DNA from 2 places in the Arthrobacter sp. MDT1-49-2 genome. Region 1 is predicted to be linked to the other one. Evidence: riboswitches for the same ligand, from Rfam matches in the RefSeq annotation. Region 1 holds a riboswitch; the other holds the start of a gene.
The links. Region 1 has a riboswitch for cyclic di-AMP ahead of AC5RTS_RS04440 (M23 family metallopeptidase). Riboswitches for the same ligand answer to the same signal wherever they lie in the genome.

Region 1 (3,579 bases):
CACGGATGCTGCCTACAAGGTTGCGCACGGGGGCCTGGCGGTGGGAGGTGCCCAGCAGGCTGCCTCCGGCCTGCGCAAGCGCCTCGATCTGTTCCGGGCGGACCTTGGACGGTCCGGCGCCGAACCGGCCGTCGCGGGGCAGGAGTCCGGCGGGAATCTTCAGTGCGGCGGTATCGCCCATTGGTTATCGCTCCAAGCGTGTCAGGGGAAAGCGCGTATGCACTTCCATTCTGCCGCACCCTTCACTTCCGGACGATTTATGACCCAGGCCACGAGGGGATGTGGGGTAGGCCCGGCAATTCACGGGCCGTCGGGCGAATACGCTAACGTGTTGGCGTACACCCGGGGCAGCGGCATGTTGCCCTCCTTTCTTCCTTAGTAGGAGCGGCCCGTCATGACGGATCTCATTGACACCACTGAGATGTACCTCAGGACCATCCTGGAACTGGAAGAAGAAAACATTGTTGCCCTGCGGGCGCGGATTGCCGAACGGCTGCGCCATTCAGGCCCCACCGTGTCCCAGACTGTTGGCCGGATGGAGCGTGACGGCCTGGTGGTCGTGGCGGGGACCCGCAGGCTTGAGCTGACCGAACTTGGCCGGCGCCGTGCCACGGAGGTCATGCGCAAGCACCGGCTTGCCGAACGGCTGCTGGCCGATGTGATCGGACTGGACTGGGCCTACGTCCACGACGAGGCCTGCCGGTGGGAACACGTGATGAGTGAGCGGGTGGAACGGCGGCTCTACGAGTTGCTGGGGCGCCCCACCGAATCCCCCTACGGCAATCCCATTCCCGGCCTGGAAGCGATTGGCGGAGTAGCCTCGGAAGTCTTCAGGTCCGGTGTCAATGACCTGGTTTCGGTGGTGGCCGAAGCCGTTCCCGGCGCCCCGCTGAAGCTGGTCCGGCTGGCCGAGCCCATCCAGGTGGAGCCTGAGCTGCTGTCCCAGCTGGACGAGGCGGGCCTGCGCCCGGGCGCCCGGATCACGGCAGAAGAGGTGGGCGGGTATATCTCAGTCCGTGTGCCCGGTATTGAAGGGGCCCTGGAGCTGCCCGCCGAGGTGGCGGCCCACGTCTTCGTCTCACACGCCGGGTAACGGAATGGTCACTTTTGTGGCCTTTACCCTATAGTGAGTTCCTGACGTTGAAACACCATCGTTATCCGGTCCGTCCGCCGAGCCCTGCCAGCGGACCGGAGTACCAACCGTTCAGGCAGGGGCGGAGGACCCACTTTCCGGCAGCCATGCTGCCTTGGGGTGAAGCCTTCCGGAAGCCGGCAGCAGTGCACGCCCAGCCGTCCGCACGCCGTCGCACCGGAGGCCGAGTTTCTCTACTCGAATCCGACAGCTAACTTCGTAGGCGATCCAAGAGAGGGAAACACTTGTCGAAGCATGCTGCTTCGGGCCGGCGCCGTGCGTCCGCTCCAGTTACGCCTGCGCGTCAGCGCAACTCAACGTCCTCCGGTCGCCGGCGGGCTGAAACCAAGACAGTCTCCGTAGGCGGGGCGGCCCAGAAGGTGGCCATCACTGCCGCCACCTCGGGCCTGATCCTCACGGCGGCGATGCCCAGTACGGCTGCTTCCGGGGAAGCCGCGGTACAGCCCGAGCCGGTAACAGCATCCAGTAAGCCCGTACAGGCTGACCCGAATGCCAACGTCGGATTTGCCAGGGCAGGTTTGAGCAGTGCCTTTGACCCGGATGCCAAACTGGCGTCCGTCACGGTAGCGGCCGGCAGCTCGGTGGTTCCCGCCGCAGCCAAGGGCACGCTGTCCACTCCTCTGGACTCCGCCCTGATCGAGACCTCCGGGTTCGGTCACCGTGTCAGCCCCATCACCGGCGAGGCCGGCGAAATGCACAACGGCCAGGACTTCGCAGCCACCTGCGGTACCGCCGTCACCGCCGCAGCCTCAGGCACCGTCGTTTTTGCCGGGTGGCACCCTTATGGCGGCGGCAACCGTGTGGTCATTGACCACGGCAATGGCGTGGAGACCACGTACAACCACCTTTCCAACGCCGCAGTCACCGTGGGCACCGAAATCAAGCGCGGACACCTGGTGGGCGCGAGCGGAACCACCGGCGCTTCCACGGGCTGCCACCTGCACTTTGAGGTCGTTGTTAATGGCGAAGTTGTCGACCCGCGGGACTGGCTGTAACCGGACGAATATCGTTTCGTGATCGGAACGTGACATAAAGCAAATGTTGCTGTACGCTCGTCCTCGTGCCTGATTCGCCAACGATCGGGCACCTTCGAACAGATCGCCGAGCTCTGCCACTGTTTGAAGTCCGTTCGCAGAATCGCATGGCAGAGGCGGGGGAACCAATTTCGGGTTTCGAAAGAAGCCCTTGGGGTTAAGTTGCAGAAGGCCGTAGGCCTGGCAACCGGGTGACTCCCATCCGAATCCGACAGCTCACCTCGTAGGCATTGGGAGAGGCAAACCTGTGTCATCACACGCTCACGGCCGCCGTCGCGCTGCCACCGTACAGACCAACCCGATCACCGCACTTTCCAAGGCAGTCAGCTCCAACGCCGGTACCGTAGGCCGCCAGGCCGCCGTCGTAGTAGCAGCATCCGGCCTCGTGCTGGCTGCAGGGCTCCCTGCACAGGCATCCTCCGTTAGCACGGACCGCCAGGCACTCGAGGCAACCACCCTGAACTTCGTGGACGGCAGTGTCACTGCTCCCGCCAACGCCCCCTTCGCTCTGCAGCTGGCCGCTACCGCCGGTTCCATCGACGGATCCGAATACCGCGCCCAGGTCGCAGCCGAAGAAGCTGCAGTCGCAGCAGCCGAGCAGGCTGCAGCCCAGGCCGCTGAGGCAGCCCAGATCGCCGCTGCAGCACCCGCAGCCGGCCCGGCCGCCTCCGCTCCCGCTGTGATGACCGCGTCCTCCGCTCCGGCCGCCCCGGCACCGGAAACCGCTGCGCCCAGCAACGTTGGCGCGGCCCTGGTCGCCTCGGCCTACGGCCAGATCGGCGTTGCCCAGGACTGCACCGCCATGGTGGAGAACGCACTGCGCTCCGTCGGCAAGTCTGTTGGCGATCTGGCCCCGGGCCAGTTCTTCCAGTTCGGCTCCGTTGTCGGCAGCCCGCAGCCCGGCGATCTGGTGATCACCGGCGGTCACGTCGCCATCTACGTCGGCAACGGCCAGGTCATCAGCGGTGGCCTGAACGGCATGAACACCGGCCTGCACAGCCTCTCCGATCTGCCGGGCGCCAGCTTCGTCCGCGTCAGCTAAGCCCGGTTTTCGAGACCTGGAGAATCATGACCTCGACAACTGAGCGCGCCCGCCACCGGGCGCCGGTGGAACGCACCACTACGCTGAACGCACTCGCCGGTGCCGTGAGCGCCAACGCAGGAACAATGGGCCGCCAGGCCGCAGTTATTGCCGCAGCCTCGGGACTGGTACTGACAACAGGTGTTGCTGCCAACGCCTCCGGCGCGGAGACCCTGCGCGATGTCCGCACCAGCAACCTGAACCTTTCCGCGGCCCAGCCCGTCCAGGTGCCGGAGACCATCCAGGTCTCCTTCGAACGGGATGGGATCAACGGCGTGATCACCGCGCCCGAGCCCGTGCCGGCCGAGACG
Region 2 (3,579 bases), on a different contig from region 1:
GCGCGCAGGGCATCAGGGCACCGAAGCCGAATCCAACGAAGACGCCGGCCACCGCCATGACGGTGTCATTGGGGGCGAACGCGAGCAGCGCCAGCCCGGCGGCGAAGGAGAGAAGCGTGGGGTACACCACTGCGTTGTCGCCGTGGCGGTCCTGGATCCGGCCGACGAAGAGTCTTGATACCAGCACCACCCCTGCATAGACCACAAAGAAGAGGCTGGCTCCGAGCACCATCCCCTCGGTCTGGGCATAGGAGTTCAGGAAGGACAGGATGCCCGCATAGGCCGCACCGGCTATAAACATCACCGAGGCAATCGGAAGCACCGACACATCGAGGATGTCGCTCAGGTGCATGCGCCACTTGTTCTTCAGTTCCTCCGGACCCGGGGTGCGTTCGGGTAACCGGAGCACCAGGGACAGGAGCAGGGCGACGGCGGCGCACACGGCAGCGAACAGGAAAAGCGCACGGTAGCTGACCGAATCCACCAGGAGCACAGCCAGGAACGGCCCGACGGCCGTGGCCAGGGTGGTGGAAATGCCGAAGTATCCCGTGCCTTCTCCGCGCCGGTGGGCGGGGATGAGCCCCATGACCGATGCTGACAGGCTGGTGCTGGCGGCACCGAAGGCGGCGCCGTGCAGCAGCCGGACTGCAAGCAGCAGGCCCAGGTTGGACGCCGGAATGTAGAGCACCGAGGCTGCCGTGAACACTGCCAGGCTGGCGATCAGCATGCGCCGGCGGCCCACGAAATCCAGGAACTTTCCGGCAAAGACCCGCGCGGCCAGCGCCCCGATCACAAAGGAACCGGAAGCGAAGCCGGCAGCACTGTCAGACGCCACAAACTCCTGCACGGCGTAAAGCGCCATGGTGGTCATGAGCAGGTAAAAGACGAGGGAAATGAACAGGTTGGTGACGATCGCCAGCACGAATTCCCTGGTCCATAGTTTTCGGCCACTGCCTGACACGCGCGTACTCCTGTGCATCGATGAGCCCACCTCCAATTGAAAGGTAGCCTAAGTATCTTAGGCAGGAGGGCTGCTGCATCGGCAATCCACAGCCGCATGGGAGAGCGACTTCACATTTTTTGTTTCCCAAACGGCCGCGCATCCCCCGCATCACGGGCCACATATACAACACCTGTCAGGCGCGTCCGCTGCGGGCGGGCTGCCGACGAGGACAATTCGGCGAAAACAGAGTGACGGGATGGCATCGGACGGCACTCGAGGGGCCCAAGTGACTAACATATTGAGGCGCCACGCACACACACTCGAGAACCGGATCACTAAATGGTTATCCAACCGTAACCATCTTGTACGGTTATTCCCATGCCGCTCTGAACGCGGCTCCCCCGGACTAGTTACCTAGCTCTGCCGCTTATCCGGGGTCCACAGAACGCATCACCACGGCAGGGGCGGGGGAACCAATAACGGGTTCCACGAATCCTTGGGGTTAAGTCGCCGGATTCAATCCGACGACCGGGTGTCTCCCATCCGCATCCGACAGCTCACCTCGCAGGTATCGGGAGAGGTAAATATCAACATGTCATTCAACAAGACCCATGGACGTCACCGTGCCGAGACCGCCGGCGTTTGGTCCACCATCTCACAGACCACCGTTACCCGCGGACGGACCATCGGCAGCGCCGCAGCCGTTGTCGCTGCAGGTTCCGGCCTGATGCTCGGAATGGCCGCACCGGCCTCCGCAGGCGTCGTAGCCAACGACAACTACACGCCGACCCAGGCAGCCGCACCGGCCGCACCGGTTGCAGCGCCCGTGGCTGAAGCCGCTCCCGTTGCCGCTCCGGCTGCCGCCAGCACCACCCACACCGTTCAGTCCGGCGACACCCTGGGCGCCATTGCCGCCAACTATGGCGTCAGCCTGGACAGCGTCTTCGCCCTGAACGGCCTGTCCATGGCGTCGATCATCTACCCCGGGGACGTCATCACCGTTTCCGGTGAGGCCGCAGCCGCACCGGCTGCCCTGGATTACGCTGCCGCCGCCTACGCCACTGATGCCTACGCCGCACCGGCTGCTCCTGCTGCCCCTGCCGCCGCGGATACCGGCATCATCAGCACCCAGGCCGCCTCGGTAACCCCGGCCCCCGCCGCTGTCGGTGGCACCAATGCCACCATGCTGTCCTCGGCCTACTCGCAGCTGGGCGCCGCCCAGGACTGCACCGTGCTGGTTGAGGTGGCCCTGCGCGCCGCAGGCCACTCCGTGGGCGACCTCGCCCCCGCACAGCTGGCTGCCTACGGCACCCAGGTCTCCACCCCGGAGCCCGGTGACATGGTCTACTACGCCGACGGCGGCATGGGCCTGGCCCACATCGCCATCTACATCGGCAACGGCGAGGCCATCCACAGCGGCTGGAACGGCAACCAGACCGTGGTCCAGTCCGTCAACGTCGGCTCCGGCCCCGTGTTCTACCGGGCATAAGGCCTAGCGGCCCGTCCGCGCACGGCAATCCTGCCGTAGCTCCGCAAAAGCGTCCGTTCCCTGCAGGGGACGGACGCTTTTGCGTTCCCCGGCAGGCTCACGGCACAAACCGGTAGCCCATGCCGTGCTCGGTCAGCAGATGCTCGGGGCAGGCAGGATCGGTCTCCAGTTTGCGGCGCAACTGGCCGATGTACAGGCGGAGGTAGCCCGAATCACCGGTGCCCGGACCCCACACCTCCCGGAGCAGGGTGTCCCGGGTCACCAGCATGCCCGGATGGGCCAGCAGGGCCGCGAGCAGGCGCCACTCAGTGGGCGTCAGGCGGATGTCCGATCCGTCCGGCATCCGGATAATCCGCCGGGCCGCCAGATCCACCCGCACCGTTCCGAAGGATATTTCGCTCTGACCGGCCGCGACGGGCCTTCGCCGGGACAGGGCACGGATGCGGGCCAGCAGCTCGTCCGTGGAAAAGGGCTTCGTGACATAGTCGTCGGCGCCCAGGTCAAGGGCACGCACCTTATCCGCAGGGTCCATCCGGCCCGACACCACCAGGATGGGCACCGTGCTCCAGCCGCGGACCGCTTCAATGACATCCATCCCGCCGAGCCCCGGCATGCCCAAATCCAGGACCAGCAGGTCCGGATGGGTATCCACGGTCTTGCGGATGGCCGCGCTGCCGCTTTCAGCCGTGACTACCTCATATCCGTACGCGGCGAGTGTGATGCGCAGCGCGCGCAGGATCTGCGTATCGTCGTCGGCCACCAGGATTCTCATCCCGCCACCGCCGGCCGGGTGAGCGCCCCGTTGGACATTCGGCCTGCGGCAGGCAGCGAAAGCACCATGGTCAAGCCGCCGCCTGGTGTGTCTTCAGCCTCCAGCGTTCCGCCCATGCCTTCCGTGAACCCCTTCGCCAGTGCCAGCCCCAAACCGAGGCCGGATTGATTATCCGTGTCACCCAGGCGTTGGAACGGGGTGAAGATGTCCGGTTGCCGGGATTCAGGGACGCCGGGGCCTGAATCTATGACACGGATTTCCACCCGCCCCGAAAACTCGCTCACGGCCAGCACGGTTTTGGCCCCCTCCGGACTGAAACGCACGGCGTTGGCCAGAAGATTGACCAGGACCCGCTGCAAAAGCACCGGATCGGCG

Region 2: another riboswitch for cyclic di-AMP. It lies ahead of AC5RTS_RS01595 (LysM peptidoglycan-binding domain-containing protein); the one in region 1 lies ahead of AC5RTS_RS04440 (M23 family metallopeptidase).

The regions. Positions count from the first base shown of each region.
Region 1 covers NZ_JBNHFK010000002.1:414,879-418,457, reverse strand. The annotation lists gene serC (phosphoserine transaminase) at 1-181, opposite strand, end outside; gene AC5RTS_RS04445 (metal-dependent transcriptional regulator) at 395-1,093, shown strand; cyclic di-AMP (ydaO/yuaA leader) riboswitch at 1,185-1,374, shown strand; gene AC5RTS_RS04440 (M23 family metallopeptidase) at 1,513-2,148, shown strand; cyclic di-AMP (ydaO/yuaA leader) riboswitch at 2,274-2,431, shown strand; gene AC5RTS_RS04435 (NlpC/P60 family protein) at 2,435-3,229, shown strand; gene AC5RTS_RS04430 (NlpC/P60 family protein) at 3,256-3,579, shown strand, end outside.
Region 2 covers NZ_JBNHFK010000001.1:348,106-351,684, forward strand. The annotation lists gene AC5RTS_RS01590 (MFS transporter) at 1-961, opposite strand, end outside; cyclic di-AMP (ydaO/yuaA leader) riboswitch at 1,380-1,528, shown strand; gene AC5RTS_RS01595 (LysM peptidoglycan-binding domain-containing protein) at 1,536-2,432, shown strand; gene AC5RTS_RS01600 (response regulator) at 2,530-3,204, opposite strand; gene AC5RTS_RS01605 (ATP-binding protein) at 3,201-3,579, opposite strand, start outside.